DNA from 2 places in the Lysinibacillus sp. RS10 genome. Region 1 is predicted to be linked to the other one. Evidence: a T-box and tRNA genes for the amino acid it is inferred to sense, from the RefSeq annotation. Region 1 holds a T-box; the other holds one or more tRNA genes.
The links. A T-box is a leader RNA that pairs with one kind of tRNA and senses whether it is charged. The one in region 1 lies ahead of alaS (alanine--tRNA ligase), so its partner is inferred to be a tRNA-Ala.

Region 1 (16,040 bases):
TATAGTTTTGTCTAAATTTTCTGCAACAGTTTAGTTACCCACTCCGCCTCTGTTTCAACAGGCTGTAAATTTGTCATTTCCCCATTGTTATCATCATAATCGAATGTCATAGCAGAAATGTCTCCAGGAATTTCATTACCATCTTCGTCGATTAACGAAAACAATACATATGATTTTTCTTCTGCATCGAAGGTAAAGACAACTCGACACTTTTGCTCTTTGCCATTCTCTCCAATGATCAGAAATTCTTGCGTTTCCTCGTTCATGTAATCTCCTCCTTAATTAGGCTTAATTATCTTTCAAACTTTAGTAGGAGCCCTTAGATATTCAGTATCTTCCGGTGATACTGAAACTATCTCAACATAGACTCGTCTTCCTCATAGCTTCATTCTTCCTAAAGTAAAAAAGGAACAAGGAGTGCTTGTTGCCATCCTTGTTCCACACTTATAAAGAACGATGATTATTCTTCGTTTTCATCCTCTAAAGCGTTTAATACGTCTTCTACCATATCCCATTCTGCTTCTGTTTCGATTGGTGTTAATTCACCATCTTCACCATTTTCAGATGGTACAAATGAAGATACGAAGATTTCTACTGAGCCATCTTCATCTTCTTCTGCGCCTATCATAGAGTAAAATACGTAGGATTTACCAAATTCAGCTGATTCATGTACGTGAATCACTTCACAAAGCTGTTCATTTCCGTTCTCGTCAATCACTGTAATGTGTTGTACGTGTAGTTCTTCTTCATGGTTATGTTCTTGTGCCATGTGCTTGTCACCTCATCAATTAATTTTTGCTATCCAAGTAGCCTTGTAAAATCATCACAGCAGCCATTTTATCTATGACTTGCTTACGCTTTTTGCGACTTACGTCCGCTTCGATTAGCATACGTTCGGCAGCCATCGTTGTTAAACGTTCATCCCAAAGCTTGACCGGTAGTGAAAATGTTTCTTCTAAAAGCTTTTTATAGTTTTCAGAAGCCTCTCCACGTGGTCCCACCGTATTATTCATGTTTTTAGGGTATCCTACAACAAATTCTGTTATAGAGTACTCCTTCACTAGCTCGGCTATACGCTCAATGCCGAACTCGCCATTAGCTTCATCAATTTTTACGGTTTCAATACCTTGGGCCGTCCACCCTAGAGCATCACTTACAGCAACGCCCACAGTTTTAGACCCAACGTCTAACCCCATAATTCTCATTTCTAGTCCTCGTTATTCTTTTTAATATAAAACTTAACAAGCTCTTCTAGAATTTCGTCACGCTCAAGCTTGCGAATTAAATTACGAGCATCCTGATGGCGAGGAATATACGCCGGATCACCAGAAAGTAAATAACCGACAATCTGATTGATAGGGTTATATCCCTTTTCCTCTAATGAAGAATGTACTTTCAACATTACCTGCTTGACTTCCTGTTCCATTGATTCTTCTGGAAAATTAAATTTCATCGTTTGATCAAATGAACTCATGACCAGCACCTCGCTTTCAGAAATAAGGAGATGTGCAAAAAGCTCATCTCCAATTTCTCTTTATTATAACATGTTTTGGCGTATTATCAATTATGCCCCGGCATAATTGCGTCCGGAATCGGCTTTGTGTTTAGGCCTGCACGAGGGCCGACACGATGTCGGTCATTTCGGTAATGCCATAGGACGTGGCGTTTTTACCGATGCAGGTCAGTTAGCCGTTATCGCATGGATGCGATGATCTTAGGCTAACATCCCCTAAGAACTCCTTTTCCGATTCCGTGACATCCGCCGGAGGATTTAGGCCAGCACGATGCTGGTCACTCAGGCGTTTTCACAGGATGTGAAGTTCTTAGCCTGAGTTCCTCTATTTCAGCGGGTGTTTGGACACCCGCTGAAAGAAGTTAAATGGATTTAACATAATCATACACAGAAAGTAGTGCTTCATCAAGTTTTGATGCTTCTTTCGCACCTGCCATCGCCATATCTGGACGACCGCCACCTTTACCACCACATGCCTCTGCTACCATTTTTACGATATTTCCTGCATGGTAATTGCCACCAACTAAATCTTTCGTTACCCCAGCGCAAAGCATAACTTTGTCGCCATCGACAGCACCTAAAACAATAACGGCCTTAGGCATTTTAACCTTCAAGTCATCCATCATTTGACGCAGTTGATTATTGTCCTTCGCCTCAACTTTAGTAGAAAGAACTGTTACATCACCAAAAGTCTGAGCAGCGTCTACAATAGCACCAGCTTGAGTATTAGCGATTTTTTGTGATAACGCCTCATTTTCACGTTGTAATTCTTTGTAGTCAGCTTGTAACGCATGTACTTTTGTCACAATATCTTTTGAATTTGCTTTTAATAAAGCTGCTGCATCGTTTAATAAAGCTTCTTCTTCTTTTACTGCTTCATATGCAACTTTACCTGTAACAGCCTCGATACGACGAGTACCTGCACCGATACCACCTTCTGAAACAATTTTGAAGAAGCCAATTTCAGAAGAACGTTTTACGTGAAGACCACCGCAAAGCTCAATAGAATAGTCACCAATTGAAACAACGCGAACGACATCGCCATATTTCTCACCGAATAATGCCATTGCCCCCATAGCTTTCGCTTCATCGATGCCTTTTTCTTCAATTAGGACCTCTATATCATCCCACACTTTTTCATTTACGATACGTTCAATTTGTTGTAATTCCTCTTTTGTCACTTGACCGAAGTGAGAGAAGTCGAAACGTAAACGATCAGGTCCTACATATGAACCTGCTTGATTTACATGGTCGCCCAGCACGTCTTTTAATGCACGCTGCATAATATGTGTAGCTGTATGGTTTTTAATAATTAAATTACGTTCATCACGGTTCACTACTGCCTTCACCGCATCTTCAACATTCATTTCGCCAGATTCTACAAGTACTGTATGAAGAGGTTGACCATTAGGTGCTTTTTGTACATCTTTTACAATAGCAGTAAAGCTATCATTTGAGATAACACCGCTATCCGCAATTTGACCACCCATTTCAGCATAGAATGGTGTTTTAGCTAAAACAACTAGTGCTTCTTGCCCTTCAGATGCTACCTTTGATACTTGACCATTGACAATGATCGCCGCAATTTCTGTGTTTGTCGTCAATGTATCATAGCCTACAAATTCACTTGCAACAGTCAGGTTGGCTAGTACTTCATTTTGTACTTGCATAGAATCTACATCTTGACGAGCTGCACGTGCGCGTTCACGTTGTTCTTCCATCGCTACCTCAAAGCCTTCATGATCTACCTTCATGCCTACTTCTTCTGCATACTCTTCTGTTAATTCAATTGGGAAACCGTAAGTATCATATAAACGGAATGCATCTGCACCTGGAATATAGTCATGTCCAGCTACTTTTTGGGCTTCAACTACTTCGTTAAAGATTGCAAGACCTCCGTCTAATGTTTCATGGAAGCGAAGTTCTTCATTTTTAATAACACGTTGAATAAATTCACATTTTTCCGTTACCTCTGGGTAGAAATCATTCATAATTTCACCAACAGTTGGTACTAATTCAAACATAAATGGTTTTTCAATGCCAATTTGTTTTGCATAACGCACAGCACGACGTAGTAAACGACGTAATACATAACCACGACCTTCATTTGAAGGAAGCGCGCCATCACCAATAGCAAACGCCACTGTACGGATATGGTCCGCGATAACTTTAAATGGTGTATTTACATCTTCTTCTGAACCAAAGATTTCACTTAACGCTACTTCACCTGGACGTTTGTACTTACGATTTGCAAACTGTTCGATTTTTTCAATAATAGGCATGAATAAATCAGTATCAAAGTTAGTTGGAACATTTTGGATAACTGATACGATACGCTCTAGACCCATACCTGTATCAATGTTTTGCTTTGGAAGTGGCGTATATGTGCCATCAGGATTATGGTTGAATTGAGAGAACACTAAGTTCCAAATTTCAAGATAGCGTTCATTTTCACCACCCGGATACATTTCTGGATCATTTTCATCTGAACCGTATTCTTCCCCACGGTCATAGAAAATTTCTGAGTTAGGACCAGATGGACCTTCACCAATATCCCAGAAGTTCCCCTCTAGTCGGATTAAACGTTCTTCAGGAATACCAATTTCGTTATGCCAAACATCATATGCTTCTTGATCTTCAGGATGGATAGTAATAGATAAAAGCTCTGGATCAAAGCCCATCCATTTTTTATCTGTTAAGAACTCCCAAGCGTAATGAATAGCTTCTTTTTTGAAGTAATCCCCAATTGAGAAGTTCCCTAACATTTCAAAGAACGTATGGTGACGAGCTGTTTTACCTACGTTTTCAATATCATTTGTACGAATTGATTTTTGAGCATTTGTAATGCGTGGATTTTCAGGAATAATACGACCATCAAAATATGGTTTAAGTGTTGCTACACCTGAGTTGATCCAAAGTAATGATGGGTCATTAATTGGCACAAGTGGTGCTGATGGTTCATGGTGATGACCTTTTTCTTTAAAGAATTCTAAATACATGCGGCGAATTTCTACTGCTTTCATATGAAAAGTTCCTCCCTATATGTTTTGTAAAATCACGATTTGAATCCACAAATCAATTTCGCCTTGACGTAATTGCGTCCGGATTTTGAATTGTGCACGCACAATTCATTCCTTCGAAAATCCGTGACATCCGCCGGGGGCATTATCTTCATTCAGTAGGTGTTTGGTACACCCATTGAAAAGGAACCTCAACCGCATTGAATCTCCTCTCCTTCAGAAGTGAGAGTCATTTGCTGAATGAAGATAAACAAAAAAAGCCCTCATCCCATAAAAGGGACGAGGACTTGTAATTGATCTCGCGGTACCACCCTAGTTGTAAGTAATAGTATACTTACCTCTTTAGCACTTGTAACGTCAGTGAACGGCAGTGATTAACTGCACTCTGGAGTAGCTTTCTGAATTTGCTATTGTGAGGATTTTTTCAGCCTAGAAATCCCTTTCTTTTACACGCACAAATACGTACTTGTTCCATCATCGTTTTTTACTATTTTCTAACGAGAATTATAAAAAAAATATTTTCTTCTGTCAATTGCCACTATAATTGCTAATCGTAACTAATCAACCAATTTTTGAAATAAACCCACATACTCCAAGAAATACGACTAAAAAAATAAACTAATGGTCATTGTAACAATTAGGGAATCTTGGTATGGCAATGGTACATTCATTCCGAAAAAGCTTGTAATCACTGTTAATGGCAACATAATAGTTGAAATTACTGATAATAGATTATGCCAGGTGTGTTGATTAACCATTTTTTATCCATCCTAATTCATTAGAAGGCGCTGATTTCCGCTGCGGGCGGGAGTCGAGTAGCCCTACGCTACAATCAGTTGAAAATGGGAATATATTTCAAAATAGCAACAAAAAAAATCTTTTTGTCACTCAATAATAAATCTATTTTTCCTAATCAACACGACTGAGATTAAGCTTTTCTATCGATTCACCATTCATAATTGAAAAATACTGTAGTTATATGCATACAAAGCAGCCCGTGACAAATCCTCTGCATATGCAAAATAAAGAAACCGTCAAATAGAAAAGAATACTAAATTTTTTAAACGATTTCTTTTTCAAAGCTAATTATCATTTTTTAAAAAGGTTTCCACTCTATTAACTAGTGATTCCCTATCATAAGTTTTATAAAGTACAGTTGCTACACGAACTGGGTCACCAAAGAAAAAGCGCTCATACAGTGTTTGTCTTGTACCAAAGCTACTCATCGTTAAATCCCAAGCTAAGCGGAATTTTTTGACGCGCGCCTCTCCACCCTCCTGAGAAGACTGTAAATAATGTTCAAGATCACCATCATCCGCTGCAAATGCTTTTTCACTCGGAATGGACATTAACCCACTCGCACCAAGTAACTGAATTATTTCTGTGAAGGTCGGATATACTTTAGGGAAAATCTGAATAGCTACTAGTAATGTTGGATGATCAGGTCTGATAAAGCCAAAAACATCTTTTTTTGCCTCAATCTCAGACTTTAACAGTAAAGCCTTCATCGTTTCAAGTGACACAATAATATCAACAACTTTTTGCTGCACATGTTGGTAATCGCCGATACTGATTGTATCAACAATTGACTGTACAACACCTAAGACAAATTCTGTTTTGGCAATTTGACGTGAAAGAACTTGATGTAAACCATATGTTTGAAATCCACTTACGTTCATAAAGCTATTGGCAACTTCTACATTCCCATAATAAAATACGCGTTCCCATGGGACAACAACATTATCAAATACTACAATTGCGTCCATTTCCTCGAAACGACTACTTAATGGATGGTCAAAAACCGATTCCCCTCCAACAAATGACTGTCTACATAAAAACTTTAAACCTTTCGTATTACTTGGTATCGAGAAACCAAAGCCTTTTCCTTCATCATAGCCATTCGTTGATAAAACTAGGAGTTCATCTGTAATTCCTCCCTGCGTCGCAAGTAGTCTTGCCCCTTTAATTACTAATCCCTCATTTGTATTATCTACAATTTTAGCGGCAATTGTAACTTCTTCATCTTCAAAATAAAATCGGTTGCGATTTACTTGTGGCTCTATAAACGTATGTGTCATTGTCAAATCATTCTCACGTGCATACTCATAAAAATTCAGTAAATGGTTAGGAAAACAGTTTGGCTTATCTTTTAAAAAATCTGCTGCTGATGCTAAAGCCATTAATGTTGTATTCATGTAATCAGGACATCTCCCCATAAAACCATGAGTGGATAATGCCCATTCCCGTGCTGCTTTACGCCTTTTCACAAGATCTTCGACTGTCGCCACTTGAAGGAAAGACATACCTACACGCTTATTGCTTGCTGGCGACACATATGTCATTTTCTCAAGCAATTCCTTTTCATTTTGTAAATCAAAAAGCCTTGCTTGACTCTTCATAACTCCCTTAAATGCTGGATGCTCCGACACCTTCCCTGTGACAACTTTCCCATCAATATAAATATACGTTTGTAAAGCGTCAATACGATCAATATATTGCTGCCCTGTAATTACTGGCATGAAAGTCACCCCTAAACGTTACAAATATTTTTTACTCATTTAGTATATGGAATTTCCTAATATTAGGTTCCACCATAGACAACTGTACTATAGCAAATACTTAAATCAACCAAACTGTACTACTTTATAAATACAGCTAAGAACCCTCCTTCATTGCACGTTTTTTCAGTTATTTTAGATAAAAACGGTTTCAATTAGCACTTTTCTCACGAGTTCGATTTTATGTCACATTCATGAAAAAGTCTTCTTCGACTAGTACAGAATTGCTAGATTTTTCATATACGTAGGTGTAAGATAGCTTCGTAACCAAAACAAGTACATCTTTTTATTAAAGGAGAACATATATATGAATCATCAAATCATCTCGTACGTAGCGAAAATGGAAGCTGCTTTAATGAATAAAATGGAAGATCATACTGAAGAAAATCTTTTATTTTCTATTGCTTCAGAAATGATTGCTAAAGAAAAGGATCAATTTAAAAATGTTTGCCAAGCATATGAAGTCGTTAAACATCACCTAGTTGGCATCCACTAATCAAAATAGGTATAATCAAGAAAAAACCCGATCAATTCAAATTGATCGGGTTTTTTCTTTTATTGCGCATATGGTAGAACCATCTTTTGGAATTGCTCAAATGTTGTTGTTTGATTACTGGACAAGCGTTTAATTTGATACACATCATCGTACGGATTGTTATAGCCAAGCGCCGTTGAAAACGCCATTGTGAATCCCGCTTCCTTTACCGCATTAGTGATGTTGGCATTATATTGCCCAAACGGATAAGCAAAAGCCTTTGCCTCAGGAATATATGTTAAACTGCGCTGTAAATCCTGAGCAACCTCATGATATGGAATCAGAAGCATTTTGCCTTTATTCCCCACTAAATCGTGTAAATTGTAAGTGTGTGATCCATACGTATAGACATCTTGCATATTTGTCATATCCTGACGTGAAAGTGACTGTAAATCATTATAATTAAATATTTGGTCATCTTTAGAATTTTCATTGCGGTACGTAATTAAAAACTGTGTAGCTTTAAAGCCATTTTCTTTGAGCACCGGATATGCATATTCACGTGTCGATAATAAACCATCATCAAAAGTCAAAACAATTGAATAAGCAGGCAATGTAATTTCATCGCGCATGAAACGTAATAATTCGTCCGCACTAACAGTTTCATAGTTCATACTTTTCAAATACTGCATTTCTTTCGTAAATTGAACATCTGTCATTGTAGTACTTACATTTTTAAAACGTCCAAGCTCATCCTCTTTTAGAAAATGATGATACATCATTACTGGGACACCGCGATCGAGCGCTACTTTAGAGCTATGGATATATCCTTCACGGCCACCAAGCACCGTTACGTACCAACTACCTTCTTTGCGCAAAATCGGATAACGGCGATTTAAATCTAGCTTGGCAAATGGCTGTAACGTTTTTGCTGTGTAGTCATAAATCTCACTGTTTGCAGAAATAGGGATAAGATACTCATTTTTCATGGCATTGTCCTTACCCATATTTTTATAAGCAGGAGTATTTATAAATTTCACTTTTGATTTTTCTGCATAAATATACGATTTCCCCCAACGAACTTTTACATATTTTGGATCTATTGCATCTACAACCTCTAGCTGTTGCCCTTTCATCAACGTAGCAATAGCCATTGGTTTTTCACGGCGGAAATCATAAAGAGTTACGTTTTCTAAAGCCTCGATGTACCCATTTTGCTTACTAGGTGGCGGAGTTGGTTTTTCATTAGGCTTTGTTGGCTTTTCGGGCTTTGCAGGCTTTTCGGGCTTTGTATTTATTGGATCCTGGCTTTTTTCTTCTTTAACAAATTTACTATGTACAAATCCTAATCGTCCATTTACAGCAATACCATACCAATTCCCCATTCTACTATAAATAGGAAAACGTACCCCTTCTGCCAATGTTGCAAATTGCACTAGCTCATCACCTGTATTATCATAAATTGGTGCATCACTTGTAGCGACAATATAATCCTTTATCTTTACACTTGTTGGGACTGTATTTTTATAAGTTGTTACTGGTACAACCGTTGTGTAACGTTTATCAACATAACCGTAATAACCACCCCAACGAATTTGCCACCAATTAGCTCCGTAATCTTTTGTTACTTCAAAAGTTTGCTCTGCTGATAATGTCCCCACCGGTACTAGTGAGCCTGAACGATTATCAAAGACAGTTGCTTCCTCATTCACTTGGATGACGGTATTTTTTGCATATGCTTTTTCTGCAAAAGGTAATAGCATCATGAATAGAAGCAATAATAATATGCGTTTCACTATATTCACCTCATAAAAATTTTCATCAACATTTACTCATCTAAATAATCATACGGCGAGATACCATCCATTCCAATCAAAGGATGGATATATGGTTCCGTTTCGACCGTTAGTTTACTATCAATGGATGGTTTTTCTTTCTGTAAATCGTCTTTCAAAGGAATCGTTTCATCTTCCGCAACTTCCTCTGCTATATTCATTGGATTGAGTCTTGCACGTAAGGACGTAAAGCGCTGTAAATCATCCGTACGTTGTAAGCCATCTGCTAGCACATCTGACTCACCACATAAAATCAAGAAATTTTTTGCACGCGTAATACCTGTATATAATAAATTACGACGCAACATTTTAGAATAGCCTCGTACAACTGGCATAATAACTGTTTGGAACTCAGAGCCTTGCGATTTATGAATAGAACAACAATAAGCAAGTGTCAATTGATTGAGATCACTACGCTGATAAGTTACTTCTATACCATCGAATGACACAACAAGCAAATCTTGTTTCTCAATTGTTTCCTTAGCCTTGATAATACTGATGACTTCACCCATATCACCATTAAAAACATTGCTTTCAGGTTGATTGACAAGCTGTAAGACTTTATCCTTTATGCGATATGTGACATCACCAAAGACAAGCTCTTTTCTAGTACCAGTATCGTTTGGATTAATTAGCTCCTGAATCATTTTATTTAAATTGTCTATTCCTGCTGGACCTTTGTACATTGGTGCTAACACTTGGATATTACGAATTTCTTGACCTTTCGCAACCGCACTTTTCACAACCTGTGTAACAACGCTTGCTACTTGATCTGAGGAGGCTTTAATAAATGAACGGTCAGAGGTTTTTACAGTTAAATCATTAGTGATCTGACCACGTTTAATTTGATGAGCAAGTTCAATAATTGTTGAGCCCTCTGCTTGTCGATAAACTTCCGTTAATTCCACAGTAGGTATTTGCTTGGAAGCTAACAAATCCTTTAATACCTGCCCTGGACCTACTGGTGGGAGCTGATCCTGATCGCCAACAAATACAACTTGTACATCCTCATGTAAGGATTTTAATAATTGATGTGCAAGCCAAGTATCGACCATTGACATTTCGTCTACAATAATGAGTTTTCCTGTAACCTCACGTTCAGTTTCTTCTTCTTTTTCCTGACCGGTAAATCCTAGTAATCTATGAATTGTCATTGCTGGAAGTTCTGTTGATTCCGATAAACGCTTGGCAGCACGTCCTGTTGGAGCACATAAAATAATCGGAAATGGCTCTTCTTTTTGTGCGTATTCCTTCGGGTTTAATGATAGTCCGTGTAACTTTGCATACACTTCTACTACACCCCGAACAACAGTTGTTTTACCAGTACCGGGGCCACCAGTTAAAATCATAACAGCTGAGTTTAAAGCTTGCTCAATAGCATTCGCTTGTGTTTCAGCATATGTGACATGAAGCATCTCTTCTGTTTCACCAATCGCTTTACGTATTTCGTCTTTGCTAAAATGTTCAGCCTTATTGTTACGTTCGATTAAAGCTAATATTTTTGATGCAATTCCGACTTCTGAGAAATATAGAGATGGTAAATATAGTCTCGTTTCTTCCCCACAAATTTTACTTTCCTCACGTAATTCGATACAAGCTTTAGAAATAGTCTCAAAGGGAATTTCTTCTCGTTGGCTTTGCTCAAGCATATCTTTTACTAGCGGTAAAACATGTTCTGCATCTAAATACACATGCCCATCCGATAAAGCTGCTGTATTTAGAGTATGTAAAATCGCCGCCTTAATACGGTCTGGATGATTGCCAGTAATCCCTAATTTTGCACCTAGCTCGTCGGCACGAAAGAAACCCACACCCTCTACATCCTCAATAAGGCGGTATGGATTTTCAGTTAATAATTCAACTGCCTCTGTTCGATATGTTTGGTAAATTTTCATACCTAGCTGTGGTCCAAAACCCCAGTCATTTAGTTGAATCATTACTCGTTCTAAGCCAAGATTTTGTTCAATCGTACGGTGGATGACCTCTTTTTTTTCAGCAGATAGACGAGGTACAGCATCAAGTGCGTTAGGGTCCTCTAAAATAAGACGTAAAGCATTTGCTCCTAGTTTCTCTACAATTGTTTCAGCTGTTTTTTTTCCGATTCCAACAAACAAATCACTCGATAAGTAGTGAACAATTCCTTGCTCTGTTGCTGGCACTTCTTTCGTAAACATCTCAATTTGAAATTGCACACCATATTTTGGATGTTGTTTCAATAAACCTGTAAAACGATATTGCTCATCCATTTGTAACGGTGGGAAATATCCAACAACAATTATTTCCTTATCCTCATACTGTAAGTTGGTCTCTTGAATTTTCACACGAACTATCGAATACATATTTTGTGCATTATGAAAGATAGAGACGATTGGACGTCCGAGTATAAAAAATTTATTTAGTTCAAATAAATCAAGATTCTCTGCCATTTGCGATTCGTCCTTTCGTGTTCATTTCAATCATTATATTTTACCACAGCATAACGAGAAAAAACGTGTAAAAAGACAATTCACTATATTTTAATCAAGTTGGCCTCGGCATAATTGCGTCCGGGATCGGCTTAGCTTTAGGCCAACAGATGTTTTTTGTGCGAAAGCGAAACGGCAGCGGCAACAAAAGGGTTTTATCTGCGCGAAAGCGAAGCGGCAGCGGCAACAAAAGAGTTTTATCTGCGCGAAAGCGAAGCGGCAGCAGCAACAACAACACGACGTTGGTCACTCAGGCATTTTCACAGAATGTGAAGCTTTTAGCCTGAGTTCCTCTATTTCAGCAAATGTTTTTGTACCGAAAGCGTAGCGACAGGTACAGATGTTTGGTTATCCGAAGAAGAGGTGGCAGACTTCTGTTAGTTGACATTTCGCATTAGCTATCAGAATATTCGCTGAATGAAGTTGACATTATTTTGACAAATGATTTCGCCGCTATTATCAACCTTTCCATGCTATGATATAGATAATTTGTTGCACGGAAGGATTGTGAAGCTATTGGAATTTAGACCTTGCATCGATTTACACGACGGCAAAGTAAAACAAATAGTTGGCAGCACACTTGGTCATACAGATCAAGAAGTCATCGAAAACTTTATTTCAAATCATGACTCTAGTTATTATGCAAAAATGTTTGCCAAAGATCATTTAACAGGTGGTCACGTCATTATGCTAGGTGATGGAAACGAAGAAGCCGCATTAGCAGCACTAGCAGCATATCCTCAAGGTTTACAGGTTGGTGGCGGCATTACGACGGAAAATGCAAAAAAGTATATTGATGCGGGCGCTTCCCACGTTATTGTCACATCATTTATATTCTATGATGGTAAGCTCCATTTAGATCGACTAAAGCAATTAGTACAGACTATCGGTAAAGAGCATCTTGTCATCGATTTAAGCTGCCGTATGCGCGATGGAAAGTGGTTTGTTGTTACTGATAAATGGACAAAGTTTAGTGATTTTGAAGTAAATGCTGAGTCTATTGCCTATATCGAAAATTTCTGTGACGAACTACTTATTCACGCTGTTGATGTAGAAGGAAAAAAAGGCGGTATGCAGGAAAGCTTAGTGCACGATCTAGTCGCTTGGACAACAATTCCAACAACATATGCTGGTGGCGTCCGTTCTTTAGACGACTTAAAGAAATTTAAAAAAATCGCAAATGGTAAGCTTCATGTTACAATTGGTAGCGCTCTTTCAATTTTCGGTGGAGACTTGCCGTATTCAGATGTAGTAAACTATTGCAAAAAAGGCGGGGTATTGTGAAATTAATATATAAAGATTTTGTATTTCCTTTTCAAGAAACAAATTTAGAGCGCATTTTAGATGGTAAATATTTCAAGGTGAATACAAAGGACGATTCACTTTCGTTGCATATACAGCTAGATAATGAACAAATGCTGCTTGAGTTTTCAAAATCTTTAAAGGCAACATGCGGCTTCCTACGAGATCAAGAAACAGAAGCGTATATTGGTACTTATATCGATTTACAAATATTTGTGAATGAATTTAATAAACGATACAACTTAAATGCTGAAATTATCGTTTAATACCTAAGGGGACTAAAAATCCCCTTTTTTAGTTGAAACAAGAATACTACACATAGTTTAGAGCACATATTTCTATTTAGTAGCTATTTTTGCTATTATTAATGACATCACAACAAGAGAATTTCATTAATGTTACTTGGTAAAAGAAAGGATTTAATGAAGTATGAAAAATGAACTCGAAGCAACCACTTTAAAAAACCTACAAGCAGAATTAAAACGTTTCTTTTTATCCTATCGATTTGCCTTACAAGAAATTGAAACGAAAATAAATATTTTACAAGAAGAGTTTAAGTTAATTCATGAATATAACCCAATAGAACATATATCAACTCGAGTAAAATCACCAAAAAGTATATTGTTGAAGATCAAGAAAAAGAACCTTGAGCCTTCTGTCGAAGCGATTCGTGAAAACATTCGTGATATTGCAGGTGTGCGAATCACATGCTCCTTTGTAGAGGATATTTATAAAGTGAGTGAGATGCTACAGGCACAAAATGATATTGAAGTTGTGGATGTAAAGGATTATATTAAATTCCCAAAGGAAAACGGCTATCAAAGCTTGCATCTTATAATAAAAATCCCAATTTTCATGTCCGACCGTGTAGAGAATGTGTATACCGAAATTCAAATCCGTACAATCGCAATGGACTTCTGGGCTAGTCTTGAACATAAAATCTATTACAAATACAACAAGGAAGTACCTGAACATATCCGTTTGGAATTGAAAGAAGCTGCTCTTCAAGCAGCAGATCTGGATCGAAAAATGGAACGACTTAATGAAGAAATAAATATTTTAAAAGCGAACGAAGCAGAGTCGTCATTAGATGCAATGCCTATTGTACAATTAGCACAATATTTATCTCAACTACCACTTGATTATTCTTCCGAAGATGATCAAGATTAATCTCACGATATAAAAGGATGCCGAAGTAATTCCGGCATCCTTTTTCAACTATGCGCTATTTTAGTTAAATCTCTGTGCAATCATATCATAAATATAACGCGCTTGGTCGTATTCTGGCTGTAATGTAAAGGCTTGTTTCAAGTGGTACATGGCATCTTTTGATTGTTCAGTGGACACCGCATAAAGTACACCTAAATTATAATGTGCATCTGCGTTATTCCAATCCTGCTCGATTAAATAGTCTAATTCTTTCTTACCCTCTTCAAACATTTCTAAAGCACATAGCACAATTGCATATGCTAAACGAATTTGTGTGTCTTCTGGGGCAAGCTCTGAAGCTCGTTGTAAATATGGCAGTGCAAGCTTCGGATTTTCCATTCGCTCAAAGCATTTGCCCATCATATAATAGACATCTGCGCCTTCAATGTTATGCTTTAACGCATGCTCATAAAGCTTTACTGCCTCCGCATATCGTTCCGCATTATAATATAAATTTGCTAAGCCATAATAAGCAGTTGCTGCTGTTTCATCAACAGTGATTGCTTTTTGAAAGAAACGCTCTGCACGTTCAGTATCCTCCAACACCGCTAAGAGATTTCCAAAATTCACATAACCAATTGCGTTTTCAGGCTCTGCTTCAATTGCTTGTGTAAAAAGTTGTGCAGCATCCTCATAACGCTTTTCTTGAAATGCTTGTATGCCCTGCTCGTTAAAATTCATTGTTTTTGTTCACCTCTATGTAGCGAAAGACTGCCTAAATTCTATACACCTTAGGAAAGGCTGTATAAGCAGTCTTTTCGCGAATTATCCTACATATGTTAGTTTTTCATTGTTTTTAAAGACTTCGTCGATTGTACCGCCACCTAAACATTCTTCACCATCATATAATACAACAGCTTGTCCAGGTGTGATTGCACGTACTGGTTCAGCAAACGTAATATGTGTACGTCCATCTTCTAAAATTTCTACTTCCACTGGTGTATCTGTTTGACGATAACGGAATTTTGCTGTGCATGAAAATTTCCCGGGCAATTTTTTTGTCGAAGTATAGTTCATTTTCACAGCAGTTAATGAAGTAGAATATAATGACTCATGATGGAAACCTTGTCCAACAAGTAACACATTGCGTTCCAAATCTTTCCCTAGCACGAACCAAGGCTCACCATCTCCACCAATTCCAAGACCATGACGTTGACCTAGTGTATAGTACATTAATCCGTCATGCTGGCCCATTACAACGCCATCCATCGTCTCCATCTTACCAGGTTGAGCAGGTAAATATTGACTTAGGAATTCTTTGAAATTACGCTCTCCAATAAAGCAAATTCCTGTTGAATCCTTTTTCTTAGCTGTAGCTAATCCAGCTTCCTCCGCAATTTTACGGACTTCCTTTTTCTCAATATGTCCAATTGGGAACATTACATGCGACAATTGTTCCTGCGATAATTGGTTTAAGAAATACGTTTGATCTTTATTATTGTCAATGCCTCGAAGCATTTTAACTTCGCCATCTCCACTACGATCAACTCGAGCATAGTGACCAGTCGCTAAATAATCAGCTCCAAGATTCATCGCATGCTCTAAAAATGCTTTAAACTTAATTTCCTTATTACACATAACATCAGGATTTGGCGTACGTCCTGCTTTATATTCTTCTAAAAAGTATGTGAAAACCTTATCCCAATATTGCTTTTCAAAATTT
Region 2 (16,040 bases), 1.7 Mb from region 1:
TTTTGCCGAGTTCCTTAACGAGAGTTCTCTCGCACACCTTAGGATTCTCTCCTCGACTACCTGTGTCGGTTTGCGGTACGGGCACCTCTCACCTCGATAGAGGCTTTTCTTGGCAGTGTGAAATCAGGAACTTCGTCCATACGGACTCGCCATCACAGCTCAACGTTACAGTGTGCGGATTTGCCTACACACACGCCTTACTGCTTGGACGCGCACAACCAACGGCGCGCTTACCCTATCCTACTGCGTCCCCCCATTTCTCAAACGGTGAGGAGGTGGTACAGGAATATCAACCTGTTGTCCATCGCCTACGCCTATCGGCCTCGGCTTAGGTCCCGACTAACCCTGAGCGGACGAGCCTTCCTCAGGAAACCTTAGTCATACGGTGGACGGGATTCTCACCCGTCTTTCGCTACTCATACCGGCATTCTCACTTCTAAGCGCTCCACCAGTCCTTCCGGTCTGACTTCAACGCACTTAGAACGCTCTCCTACCACTGACATCGTAGATGTCAATCCACAGCTTCGGTGAATCGTTTAGCCCCGATACATTTTCGGCGCAGCGTCACTCGACCAGTGAGCTATTACGCACTCTTTAAATGATGGCTGCTTCTAAGCCAACATCCTGGTTGTCTGTGCAACGCCACATCCTTTTCCACTTAACGATTACTTTGGGACCTTAGCTGGTGGTCTGGGCTGTTTCCCTTTTGACTACGGATCTTATCACTCGCAGTCTGACTCCCGTGTATAAATATCTGGCATTCGGAGTTTGTCTGAATTCGGTAAACCGGGATGGCCCCCTAGTCCAAACAGTGCTCTACCTCCAGTATTCTCATCACGAGGCTAGCCCTAAAGCTATTTCGGAGAGAACCAGCTATCTCCAAGTTCGATTGGAATTTCTCCGCTACCCACACCTCATCCCCGCACTTTTCAACGTGCGTGGGTTCGGGCCTCCAGTAAGTGTTACCTCACCTTCACCCTGGACATGGGTAGATCACCTGGTTTCGGGTCTACGACCACGTACTAATTCGCCCTATTCAGACTCGCTTTCGCTGCGGCTCCGCCTTCTAAAGCTTAACCTCGCACGTAATCGTAACTCGCCGGTTCATTCTACAAAAGGCACGCTATCACCCATTAACGGGCTCTAACTACTTGTAGGCACACGGTTTCAGGATCTCTTTCACTCCCCTTCCGGGGTGCTTTTCACCTTTCCCTCACGGTACTGGTTCACTATCGGTCACTAGGTAGTATTTAGCCTTGGGAGATGGTCCTCCCGGATTCCGACGGAATTTCACGTGTTCCGCCGTACTCAGGATCCACTCAGGAGAGAACGAACTTTCGACTACAGGGCTTTTACCTGCTCTGGCGGACCTTTCCAAGTCGCTTCATCTAACTCGCTCTTTTGTAACTCCGTATAGAGTGTCCTACAACCCCAAGAGGCAAGCCTCTTGGTTTGGGCTCTTCCCGTTTCGCTCGCCGCTACTCAGGGAATCGATTTTTCTTTCTCTTCCTCCAGGTACTTAGATGTTTCAGTTCCCTGGGTCTGCCTTCAAGACGCTATGAATTCACGTCAAGATACTACGCGATTAAACGTAGTGGGTTCCCCCATTCGGAAATCTCCGGATCAAAGCTCACTTACAGCTCCCCGAAGCATATCGGTGTTAGTGCCGTCCTTCTTCGGCTCCTAGTGCCAAGGCATTCGCCGTGCGCCCTTAATAACTTAACCAAGTTATTAAGCCTATAAAAAACTTAAAAAATAAATGTGTTTGTTACAATTTCAATGTCGTTTTATCCAGTTTTCAAAGAACAAAAAAAATGGTGGAGCCTAGCGGGATCGAACCGCTGACCTCCTGCGTGCAAGGCAGGCGCTCTCCCAGCTGAGCTAAGGCCCCAAGAGGTATATATGGTGGGCCTAAATGGACTCGAACCATCGACCTCACGCTTATCAGGCGTGCGCTCTAACCAGCTGAGCTATAGGCCCTCTTAGAAGTTTTATTTTTTTATAAACCTTCAAAACTGAACGCAAAACGTAATCTTACAAACCCTAGGTTTGTATTCCGAAAATATCCTTAGAAAGGAGGTGATCCAGCCGCACCTTCCGATACGGCTACCTTGTTACGACTTCACCCCAATCATCTATCCCACCTTCGGCGGCTGGCTCCAAAAGGTTACCCCACCGACTTCGGGTGTTACAAACTCTCGTGGTGTGACGGGCGGTGTGTACAAGGCCCGGGAACGTATTCACCGCGGCATGCTGATCCGCGATTACTAGCGATTCCGGCTTCATGTAGGCGAGTTGCAGCCTACAATCCGAACTGAGAACGACTTTATCGGATTAGCTCCCTCTCGCGAGTTGGCAACCGTTTGTATCGTCCATTGTAGCACGTGTGTAGCCCAGGTCATAAGGGGCATGATGATTTGACGTCATCCCCACCTTCCTCCGGTTTGTCACCGGCAGTCACCTTAGAGTGCCCAACTAAATGATGGCAACTAAGATCAAGGGTTGCGCTCGTTGCGGGACTTAACCCAACATCTCACGACACGAGCTGACGACAACCATGCACCACCTGTCACCGTTGTCCCCGAAGGGAAAACTATATCTCTACAGTGGTCAACGGGATGTCAAGACCTGGTAAGGTTCTTCGCGTTGCTTCGAATTAAACCACATGCTCCACCGCTTGTGCGGGCCCCCGTCAATTCCTTTGAGTTTCAGTCTTGCGACCGTACTCCCCAGGCGGAGTGCTTAATGCGTTAGCTGCAGCACTAAGGGGCGGAAACCCCCTAACACTTAGCACTCATCGTTTACGGCGTGGACTACCAGGGTATCTAATCCTGTTTGCTCCCCACGCTTTCGCGCCTCAGCGTCAGTTACAGACCAGAAAGTCGCCTTCGCCACTGGTGTTCCTCCAAATCTCTACGCATTTCACCGCTACACTTGGAATTCCACTTTCCTCTTCTGCACTCAAGTCCCCCAGTTTCCAATGACCCTCCACGGTTGAGCCGTGGGCTTTCACATCAGACTTAAAGGACCGCCTGCGCGCGCTTTACGCCCAATAATTCCGGACAACGCTTGCCACCTACGTATTACCGCGGCTGCTGGCACGTAGTTAGCCGTGGCTTTCTAATAAGGTACCGTCAAGGTACAGCCAGTTACTACTGTACTTGTTCTTCCCTTACAACAGAGTTTTACGATCCGAAAACCTTCTTCACTCACGCGGCGTTGCTCCATCAGGCTTTCGCCCATTGTGGAAGATTCCCTACTGCTGCCTCCCGTAGGAGTCTGGGCCGTGTCTCAGTCCCAGTGTGGCCGATCACCCTCTCAGGTCGGCTACGCATCGTCGCCTTGGTGAGCCGTTACCTCACCAACTAGCTAATGCGCCGCGGGCCCATCTTATAGCGACAGCCGAAACCGTCTTTCAGTATTTCACCATGAAGTAAAATAGATTATTCGGTATTAGCCCCGGTTTCCCGGAGTTATCCCAAACTATAAGGTAGGTTGCCCACGTGTTACTCACCCGTCCGCCGCTAACGTCAAAGGAGCAAGCTCCTTCTCTGTTCGCTCGACTTGCATGTATTAGGCACGCCGCCAGCGTTCGTCCTGAGCCAGGATCAAACTCTCCATAAAAAGAAATTTGATTAGCTCAAATTGTTTTGCTGGCATCATGTTTGATGTCCAAAATTTGTTTCGTTCACTAACTCAAGGATAGCTACTTAAAACTTTATTGATTACGTTTTGCTTGTTCAGTTTTCAAGGTTCATTTATTTTAATTGGTGGAGCCTAGCGGGATCGAACCGCTGACCTCCTGCGTGCAAGGCAGGCGCTCTCCCAGCTGAGCTAAGGCCCCTAAATTTAAGAAAAAATGGTCGGAATGACAGGATTCGAACCTACGACCCCTTGGTCCCAAACCAAGTGCTCTACCAAGCTGAGCTACATTCCGTTTGTTTTATTGGCGCGCCCGGCAGGAGTCGAACCCACAACCTTCTGATCCGTAGTCAGACGCTCTATCCAATTGAGCTACGGGCGCTAATTATAAAAATAAAATGGTGCCGAGGGCCGGAATCGAACCGGCACGGTAGTCACCTACCGCAGGATTTTAAGTCCTGTGCGTCTGCCAGTTCCGCCACCCCGGCACATTTGGAGCGGAAGACGAGGTTCGAACTCGCGACCCCCACCTTGGCAAGGTGGTGTTCTACCACTGAACTACTTCCGCATGTGCATAAGATTTATTTATCCTGGCAATTATGAAATTCTTAAAAAATGGTGCGGGTGAAGGGAGTCGAACCCCCACGCCTTGCGGCGCTAGATCCTAAGTCTAGTGCGTCTGCCAATTCCGCCACACCCGCATATTTTGTTGGCAATTTAAATGGTGAGCCATGAAGGACTCGAACCTTCGACCCTCTGATTAAAAGTCAGATGCTCTACCAACTGAGCTAATGGCTCAAAACTATGGTGCCGGCGATAGGAGTCGAACCCACGACCTACTGATTACAAGTCAGTTGCTCTACCAACTGAGCTACACCGGCAAATGGTGGAGGATGACGGGCTCGAACCGCCGACCCCCTGCTTGTAAGGCAGGTGCTCTCCCAGCTGAGCTAATCCTCCTGGGTATAATGCCTAGCGACGTCCTACTCTCACAGGGGGAAGCCCCCAACTACCATCGGCGCTAAAGAGCTTAACTTCCGTGTTCGGTATGGGAACGGGTGTGACCTCTTTGCCATCATCACTAGACTATTTTAAAGACAAGATTTATTATAACACATTTTGTTATAATTGCAAGCTTTTTTTAAAAACTTTCTTGTTCTTTCAAAACTGGATAAACGTGCATTGAATGTTTCAAACATTTTGGTTAAGTCCTCGATCGATTAGTATTCGTCAGCTCCATGTGTCACCACACTTCCACCTCGAACCTATCTACCTCATCGTCTTTGAGGGATCTTACTTACTTGCGTAATGGGAAATCTCATCTTGAGGGGGGCTTCATGCTTAGATGCTTTCAGCACTTATCCCGTCCACACATAGCTACCCAGCGATGCCTTTGGCAAGACAACTGGTACACCAGCGGTGTGTCCATCCCGGTCCTCTCGTACTAAGGACAGCTCCTCTCAAATTTCCTACGCCCACGACGGATAGGGACCGAACTGTCTCACGACGTTCTGAACCCAGCTCGCGTACCGCTTTAATGGGCGAACAGCCCAACCCTTGGGACCGACTACAGCCCCAGGATGCGATGAGCCGACATCGAGGTGCCAAACCTCCCCGTCGATGTGGACTCTTGGGGGAGATAAGCCTGTTATCCCCGGGGTAGCTTTTATCCGTTGAGCGATGGCCCTTCCATGCGGAACCACCGGATCACTAAGCCCGTCTTTCGACCCTGCTCGACTTGTAGGTCTCGCAGTCAAGCTCCCTTGTGCCTTTACACTCTACGAATGATTTCCAACCATTCTGAGGGAACCTTTGGGCGCCTCCGTTACCTTTTAGGAGGCGACCGCCCCAGTCAAACTGTCCGCCTGACACTGTCTCCTGCCCCGCTAAGGGGCATGGGTTAGAATTTCAATACAACCAGGGTAGTATCCCACCGACGCCTCCTTCGAAGCTGGCGCTCCGAGATCTCTGGCTCCTACCTATCCTGTACAAGTTGTACCAAAATTCAATATCAGGCTACAGTAAAGCTCCACGGGGTCTTTCCGTCCTGTCGCGGGTAACCTGCATCTTCACAGGTACTATAATTTCACCGAGTCTCTCGTTGAGACAGTGCCCAGATCGTTACGCCTTTCGTGCGGGTCGGAACTTACCCGACAAGGAATTTCGCTACCTTAGGACCGTTATAGTTACGGCCGCCGTTTACTGGGGCTTCAATTCGCAGCTTCGCTTGCGCTAACCACTCCTCTTAACCTTCCAGCACCGGGCAGGCGTCAGCCCCTATACGTCACCTTACGGTTTTGCAGAGACCTGTGTTTTTGCTAAACAGTCGCCTGGGCCTATTCACTGCGGCTCTCATGCGCTTGCACGCTCAAGAGCACCCCTTCTCCCGAAGTTACGGGGTCATTTTGCCGAGTTCCTTAACGAGAGTTCTCTCGCACACCTTAGGATTCTCTCCTCGACTACCTGTGTCGGTTTGCGGTACGGGCACCTCTCACCTCGATAGAGGCTTTTCTTGGCAGTGTGAAATCAGGAACTTCGTCCATACGGACTCGCCATCACAGCTCAACGTTACAGTGTGCGGATTTGCCTACACACACGCCTTACTGCTTGGACGCGCACAACCAACGGCGCGCTTACCCTATCCTACTGCGTCCCCCCATTTCTCAAACGGTGAGGAGGTGGTACAGGAATATCAACCTGTTGTCCATCGCCTACGCCTATCGGCCTCGGCTTAGGTCCCGACTAACCCTGAGCGGACGAGCCTTCCTCAGGAAACCTTAGTCATACGGTGGACGGGATTCTCACCCGTCTTTCGCTACTCATACCGGCATTCTCACTTCTAAGCGCTCCACCAGTCCTTCCGGTCTGACTTCAACGCACTTAGAACGCTCTCCTACCACTGACATCGTAGATGTCAATCCACAGCTTCGGTGAATCGTTTAGCCCCGATACATTTTCGGCGCAGCGTCACTCGACCAGTGAGCTATTACGCACTCTTTAAATGATGGCTGCTTCTAAGCCAACATCCTGGTTGTCTGTGCAACGCCACATCCTTTTCCACTTAACGATTACTTTGGGACCTTAGCTGGTGGTCTGGGCTGTTTCCCTTTTGACTACGGATCTTATCACTCGCAGTCTGACTCCCGTGTATAAATATCTGGCATTCGGAGTTTGTCTGAATTCGGTAAACCGGGATGGCCCCCTAGTCCAAACAGTGCTCTACCTCCAGTATTCTCATCACGAGGCTAGCCCTAAAGCTATTTCGGAGAGAACCAGCTATCTCCAAGTTCGATTGGAATTTCTCCGCTACCCACACCTCATCCCCGCACTTTTCAACGTGCGTGGGTTCGGGCCTCCAGTAAGTGTTACCTCACCTTCACCCTGGACATGGGTAGATCACCTGGTTTCGGGTCTACGACCACGTACTAATTCGCCCTATTCAGACTCGCTTTCGCTGCGGCTCCGCCTTCTAAAGCTTAACCTCGCACGTAATCGTAACTCGCCGGTTCATTCTACAAAAGGCACGCTATCACCCATTAACGGGCTCTAACTACTTGTAGGCACACGGTTTCAGGATCTCTTTCACTCCCCTTCCGGGGTGCTTTTCACCTTTCCCTCACGGTACTGGTTCACTATCGGTCACTAGGTAGTATTTAGCCTTGGGAGATGGTCCTCCCGGATTCCGACGGAATTTCACGTGTTCCGCCGTACTCAGGATCCACTCAGGAGAGAACGAACTTTCGACTACAGGGCTTTTACCTGCTCTGGCGGACCTTTCCAAGTCGCTTCATCTAACTCGCTCTTTTGTAACTCCGTATTGAGTGTCCTACAACCCCAAGAGGCAAGCCTCTTGGTTTGGGCTCTTCCCGTTTCGCTCGCCGCTACTCAGGGAATCGATTTTTCTTTCTCTTCCTCCAGGTACTTAGATGTTTCAGTTCCCTGGGTCTGCCTTCAAGACGCTATGAATTCACGTCAAGATACTACGCGATTAAACGTAGTGGGTTCCCCCATTCGGAAATCTCCGGATCAAAGCTCACTTACAGCTCCCCGAAGCATATCGGTGTTAGTGCCGTCCTTCTTCGGCTCCTAGTGCCAAGGCATTCGCCGTGCGCCCTTAATAACTTAACCAAGTTATTAAGCCTATAAAAAACTTAAAAAATAAATGTGTTTGTTACAATTTCAATGTCGTTTTATCCAGTTTTCAAAGAACAAGTTTTGAAGTATTTCATTCAGAAGAATGAACCTTCAAAACTGAACGCAAAACGTAATCTTACAAACCCTAGGTTTGTATTCCGAAAATATCCTTAGAAAGGAGGTGATCCAGCCGCACCTTCCGATACGGCTACCTTGTTACGACTTCACCCCAATCATCTATCCCACCTTCGGCGGCTGGCTCCAAAAGGTTACCCCACCGACTTCGGGTGTTACAAACTCTCGTGGTGTGACGGGCGGTGTGTACAAGGCCCGGGAACGTATTCACCGCGGCATGCTGATCCGCGATTACTAGCGATTCCGGCTTCATGTAGGCGAGTTGCAGCCTACAATCCGAACTGAGAACGACTTTATCGGATTAGCTCCCTCTCGCGAGTTGGCAACCGTTTGTATCGTCCATTGTAGCACGTGTGTAGCCCAGGTCATAAGGGGCATGATGATTTGACGTCATCCCCACCTTCCTCCGGTTTGTCACCGGCAGTCACCTTAGAGTGCCCAACTAAATGATGGCAACTAAGATCAAGGGTTGCGCTCGTTGCGGGACTTAACCCAACATCTCACGACACGAGCTGACGACAACCATGCACCACCTGTCACCGTTGTCCCCGAAGGGAAAACTATATCTCTACAGTGGTCAACGGGATGTCAAGACCTGGTAAGGTTCTTCGCGTTGCTTCGAATTAAACCACATGCTCCACCGCTTGTGCGGGCCCCCGTCAATTCCTTTGAGTTTCAGTCTTGCGACCGTACTCCCCAGGCGGAGTGCTTAATGCGTTAGCTGCAGCACTAAGGGGCGGAAACCCCCTAACACTTAGCACTCATCGTTTACGGCGTGGACTACCAGGGTATCTAATCCTGTTTGCTCCCCACGCTTTCGCGCCTCAGCGTCAGTTACAGACCAGAAAGTCGCCTTCGCCACTGGTGTTCCTCCAAATCTCTACGCATTTCACCGCTACACTTGGAATTCCACTTTCCTCTTCTGCACTCAAGTCCCCCAGTTTCCAATGACCCTCCACGGTTGAGCCGTGGGCTTTCACATCAGACTTAAAGGACCGCCTGCGCGCGCTTTACGCCCAATAATTCCGGACAACGCTTGCCACCTACGTATTACCGCGGCTGCTGGCACGTAGTTAGCCGTGGCTTTCTAATAAGGTACCGTCAAGGTACAGCCAGTTACTACTGTACTTGTTCTTCCCTTACAACAGAGTTTTACGATCCGAAAACCTTCTTCACTCACGCGGCGTTGCTCCATCAGGCTTTCGCCCATTGTGGAAGATTCCCTACTGCTGCCTCCCGTAGGAGTCTGGGCCGTGTCTCAGTCCCAGTGTGGCCGATCACCCTCTCAGGTCGGCTACGCATCGTCGCCTTGGTGAGCCGTTACCTCACCAACTAGCTAATGCGCCGCGGGCCCATCTTATAGCGACAGCCGAAACCGTCTTTCAGTATTTCACCATGAAGTAAAATAGATTATTCGGTATTAGCCCCGGTTTCCCGGAGTTATCCCAAACTATAAGGTAGGTTGCCCACGTGTTACTCACCCGTCCGCCGCTAACGTCAAAGGAGCAAGCTCCTTCTCTGTTCGCTCGACTTGCATGTATTAGGCACGCCGCCAGCGTTCGTCCTGAGCCAGGATCAAACTCTCCATAAAAAGAAATTTGATTAGCTCAAATTGTTTTGCTGGCATCATGTTTGATGTCCAAAATTTTGTTTCGTTCACTAACTCGAGGTTAGCTACTAAAAACTTTATTGATTACGTTTTGCTTGTTCAGTTTTCAAGGTTCATTTCGTTGCCGTTTCATTTCAGCAACTTTTATATCATAACATTTCTTGTTTTTGTTGTCAACATCTTTTTCAGAAGTTTTTCTCCGTTTCAGAGGCGACAACTCTTATATAATATCATTCTCGGTTTTCGATGTCAACATCTTTTTTAAATGTTTTTTCGAATCCGTTTTTGTTCTTGCGTCGTCTTAACGACAAGTAATAATTTATCACGATTCCATTACATCCGCAAGTGTTTTTTTGCTATAAAATTATCTTTTTAAAAAAATAATTAGTTAGTAAGCTATTTTGTGTTTTTTCGAGTAATAAACAACTCTTATAATCTCCTAGCTACTACTTTATTTGTTTTACTATACATCTCTTTCTCATAAATCTCAACAAGCTAAATCAATTATACCTCAGATAATTTCATCCGGAATCAGCTTTGTGCTTAGGCCTGCAGATGTTTTTTGTGCGAAAGCGCAGTGGCAGTGGCAACAACAACACGACGGTGGTCACTCAGGCGTTTTCACAGGATGTGAAGCTCTTAGCCTGAGTTCCTCTACTTCAGCGGGTGTTTGGATACCCGCTGAAAAGTGACTTAAAACCGCATTCATCTCACCATCTATAGCGGCAGGAGACTGCTATACCTGTCGCCACGCTTTCGGTACAAAAAACATTTAATGAAAGAAGTTAAACTCTAGTCCTTTTTAAACTACTCATTCTTCAGCCTTCCTCAATAATGCCTCAAAGTTGCCAGCCAGCTATTCCTAAACATCTTGAACGCATCTATGTCATCTACACATTACACTAACAAATACTCAATAGAGAAAACAGGAGCCAAAGTGCTTCTCCTGCACCTCGACTCCTGCTTATCATGTTTGTCCCTTATCAAATGAAACAATTCATTTTTCTTAAAGAGACTACTACATTAATCATTTGGTTTTTCAACTATACTTAGGCACCAAGAGAAATTATCCCACGCAGAATACCAGCCACTGAAAATTTCGGAAGAATCATCCCAACGGACGTCGAATTTTTTCTGACCGTCAATATCTACTAAATATAAAGTAAGGGTCGGATCTACCTTAGAAACCGCTAACTTCATACCGTTTTCAAGTTCTTCTTCAGTTAACACAACATCTGAAACTGAACGTACTTGTGCCTGTTCAAATACTTGTTTGTTAAAGATTTTGTAATTCATTACAAGCCCCCAATAAAACTTCTGTTACTATTTATTATTTTTTATCTGCAAAACATAGTACCCTAAAAGTATAACCTATATTCATTCATCTTTAAAAACACTTATTTAGTAATGTGGCGCATTGTTGGGAATAATAATACGTCACGGATTGAAGGTGAATTTGTAAGAAGCATGATTAAACGGTCGATACCAATACCTAACCCACCTGTTGGAGGCATACCGTATTCTAATGCTTCAATGAAATCATTGTCCATTTCATGCGCTTCGTCGTTACCAGCTGCTTTTTCAGCTAACTGAGCTTCAAAACGTTCACGTTGGTCGATAGGATCATTTAGTTCTGTAAAGGCATTTGCGTGCTCACGTCGAACGATAAATAGTTCGAAACGGTCAGTGAAACGCTCGTCCTCTGGATTTTTCTTTGCTAGAGGTGAGATTTCTACTGGATGACCATAAACAAACGTAGGCTGAACAAGAGTTTCCTCAATCTTTTGCTCGAAGAACTCGTTAATAATATGTCCTACCTCATGTGTTTCTTTAACCTCTACTCCATGTTCTTTAGCAAGAGCTTGAGCTTGTTCCTTTGTCATAGGCTGCCAGAAGTCTACACCTGTAGCTTCTTTTACTGCATCTACCATATGAACTCGTTTCCAACCTACAGCAAGGTTAATTTCATCTTCACCATATTGAACTGTAGTTGTCCCAAGAACTTCTTGAGCGACATGGGCAATAAGGTTTTCTGTTAGAGACATAATATCTTTGTAGTCTGCATAAGCTTCATACAGCTCGATCATTGTGAATTCAGGGTTGTGGCGTGTTGAGATCCCTTCATTTCGGAAAACACGACCAATTTCATATACTTTTTCAAGCCCACCAACGATTAGACGTTTCAAATGCAGTTCAATAGCAATACGCATGTATAATTCCATATCAAGTGCATTGTGGTGTGTAATAAATGGACGAGCCGCTGCACCACCAGCAATTGTATGAAGCATTGGTGTTTCAACTTCTAAATAGCCTATATTATCTAAGTAGTTGCGAATAGCACGGATAATTTTAGAACGTGTAATGAATGTAGTTTTACTATCCTCATTCGTCATTAAATCTAAATAACGTTGACGGTAACGTTGTTCAACATCTTGTAAGCCATGGAATTTTTCCGGCATAGGGCGTAGAGCCTTTGATAGGAATGTAAACTCTTCAGCCTTTACTGAAAGCTCTCCTACTTGTGTTCGGAAAACATTACCACGAATCCCTACGATATCACCAAGGTCAGCTTGTTTAAATAATTCATACGCTTCTTCGCCAACGTGATCCTGACGAACGTAAATTTGAATTTGGCCAGCTAGATCTTGAATATGTGCAAAGCCAGCTTTTCCTTTACCACGCTTCGTCATAATACGACCCGCGATAATCACTTCTTGTAGGTTTTCCTCTAGCTGCTCTTTTGATTGATCTGCAAATTGTTCACGTACTTCTGTTGATAAATGTGTACGTTCAAAACGACTACCAAATGGATCTTGACCATTTTCTCGAATAGCCGTCATTTTTTGGCGTCTCACCAAAAGCTGATCATTTAATTCTTCTATGTTTGACACTTGTTTCACTCCTTATTAAATTGTCCGCGTTTACGTCCATAATATTTCTATTGTACACAATTTTATTGCTGTAATCATCTGTTTCGGTTTAATTTCCATATAAGAAGAAATGATTAATAATTCTAAAAATTAAAGTTGACAGAAAAATCGACGCCTCTAAACGAACAGCGAGACGCCTCTTTCATATATTAAATAATTAATTCTTTTGCTTCTGGTACTATTAATTTAGATTCAAGTTCTTCATACTCTTGTACAAGTCCGTTTAATAATGCACGAAGCGCTGTCGCAGTTTCTGTTTGGTTAATCGCATTACGCGCTTTACCATTACCGCGAATACCTTTTAAATACCACGAAGCATGTTTACGCATTTCACGTACTGCCACACCCTCTCCTTTTAATTGGATAAGGCGTTCAAAGTGAAGTAAACAAACATCAATTTTCTCACGTACACTTGGCTCTTCCTTCAGCTCACCAGTTTCAAGGTATTGAACGGTACGATAAATCATCCACGGATTACCTAAAGCAGCGCGTCCAATCATTACGGCATCCACCCCAGTAGTATCAAGCATACGTTTTGCATCTTGAGGAGTTTCCACATCACCATTACCAAGCACAGGTATTTTTACATTTTCCTTCACTTGGCGAATGATATCCCAATTCGCTTTTCCTTCGTACATTTGTACACGCGTACGTCCATGGACAGCTACTGCTGATGCACCAGCACGTTCTGCAGCTTGTGCGTTCTCAACAGCAAAGATATGCTCGTCATCCCAGCCAATACGCATTTTTACGCTGACAGGTTTTTTTACTGCGTCTACTACAGCCGCTACCATTTCATATAATTTATTCGGATCTAAAAGTAAACGAGCGCCCGCTTCGCATTTAATAATTTTATTAACCGGGCAGCCCATATTAATATCGATAATATCGGCAGTTGTGTTTTCATCTACATACTTGGCCGCTTCTACTAGTGTTGCCTTATCACCACCAAAAATTTGCAATGAAAGTGGATTTTCACGCTCATCGATATAAAGCATGCCTAGTGTTTTTTCGTTCTTCTGAACAATCCCTTTATCACTAATCATTTCTGCGTATACTAGCCCTGCTCCGAACTCCTTAACAGTTAAACGGAAAGCAGAGTTACAAATTCCAGCCATTGGCGCTAATACGACACGGTTGTCCATGACAATATCGCCAATTTGAAACGGCTTCTCAGTTGCCTGACTCAACGTTGTTTTCCTCCTTCTATAGGTTTTACCTATTCCTATATATCTATCGTTAATGCTATGCAATTATAGGCAATCAATACACCAATAATCTTTGACCACTAGATTCGAAACTTAATTAACAGACTGCATAAATTTCAGCTCTGTTGATGCTTGCCATAAAGTTACGCCTTCCTCTTCACAATCGATCTGCTGCATTATATCATGTGCCTTTTTCAGCTGTTTTCCAATTGGTGCAGGCGTAATTTCTATCAGTGGTACTAATACGAAAGCTCGCTCATACATTCTTGGATGTGGAACAATTAAGCTCTCTGTTTCGATATTTTCGTGATTGTAGAGCAAAATGTCAAGGTCAATGATCCGAGGGCCCCATCGAAACTCACGCACACGCCCTAATTCATTTTCGACCCATTGGCAAATTTTCAACATTTCGGAAGATGAATAACTCGTTTTAATATGAACTGCAATATTTAAAAAGTCGGCTTGGTCAGTGTAGCCTACAGCAGCCGTTTCATAAACTGAAGAAGTGTGGACAACATCAATTTCCGCTTTGTCCATTAAAAGTTTAACAGCGAGCTGGAGGTTTTCAAATCTGTCTCCCATATTTGTACCGATCGATAAATACACATCATTCATTCGTAATTACCTCTCGTTACCTCAACTGATACCTCTTTATAATAGCCATGTATTGGCGGGTCTGGTTTAATAAGCTCCACTCGAACACCCTTAACCTTTTCTGAGTATGTTTCTAGGATACTATTTGCTATTTTCGATACAAGTGCTTCGATAAGCTTGAACGGCTCACCTTCCACGATATCACGACATAACGCATAAACCTCTGCGTAGTTCACCGTATAATTTAAGTCATCCGTTTCCCCTGCCATTGTCATATCTACAGCAAGTGAAACATTAGCACGAAAGCGTTGACCGAGTGTAGTTTCCGCTGCTAAGACACCGTGATAGCCGTAAAACTGCATATCCTTTAAATGAATATAATCCATCACACTTCCTCCTTATAAATACGTTTACCTACTAATACATCAGCCATATAAGTAGCTCGCGCCATTTCCTTTACATCATGCACACGAATCATATGGCATCCCTTCTCAATACCATAAACAACTGTTGCGCCTGTACCTTCTACACGCTCCTCAACAGGTAGCTTCAAAACATTACCAATCATTGATTTACGGGAAGTTGCTAGCAAAATAGGATAACCCATTGCCACTAAGTCCTCTAAATGCTGCATCATTTCAATATTTTGGACAGTTGTTTTGGCAAAGCCTATGCCTGGATCCAAAATAATATGGTGATCTGGTATACCTGCATTATGAGCAATAGCAATACTCTTCTCTAAATCAGCCTTTGCCGTTACCCAAAAATCAGTTCCATACTCAGTGTTGTCTCGATTATGCATTAAAATAATCGGTACATTTAAATCTGCAGCAACTTGAGCGATCTCAGGGTCTGCTTTTGCTCCCCAAATATCATTAATAATATGTGCACCAGCTTCAATAGCTGCTTGTGCGACGCTCGCTTTATACGTATCAACCGATATAATCGCTGGTACTTCAGCTGCTAGCGCTTGTATAACAGGTACAATACGTGCAATTTCATCTTCATCTGAAATACGTTCATAACCTGGGCGTGTTGATTCTCCGCCAACATCAATAATTTTAGCACCCTCTGCTACCATTTTTTTCGCTTGAGCTACAGCAGTTTCAACGCTATTGTACTTTCCTCCATCTGAAAATGAATCTGGCGTGACATTTAAAATACCCATCACGAAAGTTTCTGCTGTATAGTCTAACGTGATACCGTTAATAGTTAATGGTGTTGTATATTTTTCTAGCATGTTAACGCTCCTTCTATTCTTGTTCCACTTCATTGACAAATGCTTCATGTAAACACGAATAAACAGGCCCTTCATTGCCTAGTAACTTCTTGTTTTCTAATTTACGAATTGGAACTAGTTCTTGCACAGAGTTGGTAATAAAGCATTCTAAACTTTGCTCCACATCTGCTTTAGTATAGAAACCTTCCATTACCTTCATCCCTAGAGATTGCGCTCGCTCAATTACCCATGCTCGGATAATTCCAGGTAAAATACCAGTCTCTAGAGAAGGCGTATATAGTATATCATTTTTCACCCAAAAGATATTTGATGTAATACCTTCAGCAACATAGCCATCTTCTGTTAAAAAGAAGCCTTCTTGTTGCGCCAAAGATGGCATTTCAAAACGCCCAAGAACGTTATTGCCATAATGATGTGATTTCACTCGCAGTCCTTTTTCAGGAGTATTACGAGGTGTTACAAGCCACTGTGCGTTTTTTTCCATACCTCTAGGTGTATCATGTAATTCTTTGCGAAAAACAATAACATTCGGATGTCTATATTCAGTC

Region 2: it encodes a tRNA-Ala, which carries the amino acid that the T-box ahead of alaS (alanine--tRNA ligase) is inferred to sense. The anticodon was not compared.

Annotation. Positions count from the first base shown of each region.
Region 1 covers NZ_CP167122.1:1,422,376-1,438,415, reverse strand. Annotated here, with positions in the region: gene ACB089_RS07230 (DUF1292 domain-containing protein) at 12-266, opposite strand; gene ACB089_RS07225 (DUF1292 domain-containing protein) at 461-769, opposite strand; gene ruvX (Holliday junction resolvase RuvX) at 789-1,205, opposite strand; gene ACB089_RS07215 (IreB family regulatory phosphoprotein) at 1,208-1,474, opposite strand; gene alaS (alanine--tRNA ligase) at 1,876-4,536, opposite strand; T-box leader at 4,806-5,020, opposite strand; gene ACB089_RS07205 (CorA family divalent cation transporter) at 5,139-5,291, opposite strand; gene hpaB (4-hydroxyphenylacetate 3-monooxygenase, oxygenase component) at 5,616-7,052, opposite strand; gene ACB089_RS07195 (hypothetical protein) at 7,399-7,587, shown strand; gene ACB089_RS07190 (polysaccharide deacetylase family protein) at 7,647-9,362, opposite strand; gene ACB089_RS07185 (ATP-dependent RecD-like DNA helicase) at 9,395-11,827, opposite strand; gene ACB089_RS07180 (hypothetical protein) at 11,984-12,139, shown strand; gene hisA (phosphoribosylformimino-5-aminoimidazole carboxamide ribotide isomerase) at 12,383-13,150, shown strand; gene ACB089_RS07170 (hypothetical protein) at 13,147-13,434, shown strand; gene ACB089_RS07165 (GTP pyrophosphokinase family protein) at 13,598-14,338, shown strand; gene ACB089_RS07160 (tetratricopeptide repeat protein) at 14,399-15,058, opposite strand; gene mnmA (tRNA 2-thiouridine(34) synthase MnmA) at 15,143-16,040, opposite strand, start outside.
Region 2 covers NZ_CP167122.1:4,855,425-4,871,464, forward strand. Annotated here, with positions in the region: rRNA gene ACB089_RS24180 (23S ribosomal RNA) at 1-1,725, opposite strand, end outside; tRNA gene ACB089_RS24185 (tRNA-Ala) at 1,816-1,891, opposite strand; tRNA gene ACB089_RS24190 (tRNA-Ile) at 1,904-1,980, opposite strand; rRNA gene ACB089_RS24195 (16S ribosomal RNA) at 2,073-3,624, opposite strand; tRNA gene ACB089_RS24200 (tRNA-Ala) at 3,769-3,844, opposite strand; tRNA gene ACB089_RS24205 (tRNA-Pro) at 3,861-3,937, opposite strand; tRNA gene ACB089_RS24210 (tRNA-Arg) at 3,948-4,024, opposite strand; tRNA gene ACB089_RS24215 (tRNA-Leu) at 4,042-4,130, opposite strand; tRNA gene ACB089_RS24220 (tRNA-Gly) at 4,136-4,210, opposite strand; tRNA gene ACB089_RS24225 (tRNA-Leu) at 4,259-4,343, opposite strand; tRNA gene ACB089_RS24230 (tRNA-Lys) at 4,365-4,440, opposite strand; tRNA gene ACB089_RS24235 (tRNA-Thr) at 4,448-4,523, opposite strand; tRNA gene ACB089_RS24240 (tRNA-Val) at 4,527-4,602, opposite strand; rRNA gene rrf (5S ribosomal RNA) at 4,613-4,728, opposite strand; rRNA gene ACB089_RS24250 (23S ribosomal RNA) at 4,843-7,770, opposite strand; rRNA gene ACB089_RS24255 (16S ribosomal RNA) at 7,951-9,502, opposite strand; gene ACB089_RS24260 (hypothetical protein) at 10,544-10,816, opposite strand; gene lysS (lysine--tRNA ligase) at 10,918-12,420, opposite strand; gene dusB (tRNA dihydrouridine synthase DusB) at 12,600-13,640, opposite strand; gene folK (2-amino-4-hydroxy-6-hydroxymethyldihydropteridine diphosphokinase) at 13,752-14,273, opposite strand; gene folB (dihydroneopterin aldolase) at 14,270-14,638, opposite strand; gene folP (dihydropteroate synthase) at 14,638-15,492, opposite strand; gene pabC (aminodeoxychorismate lyase) at 15,506-16,040, opposite strand, start outside.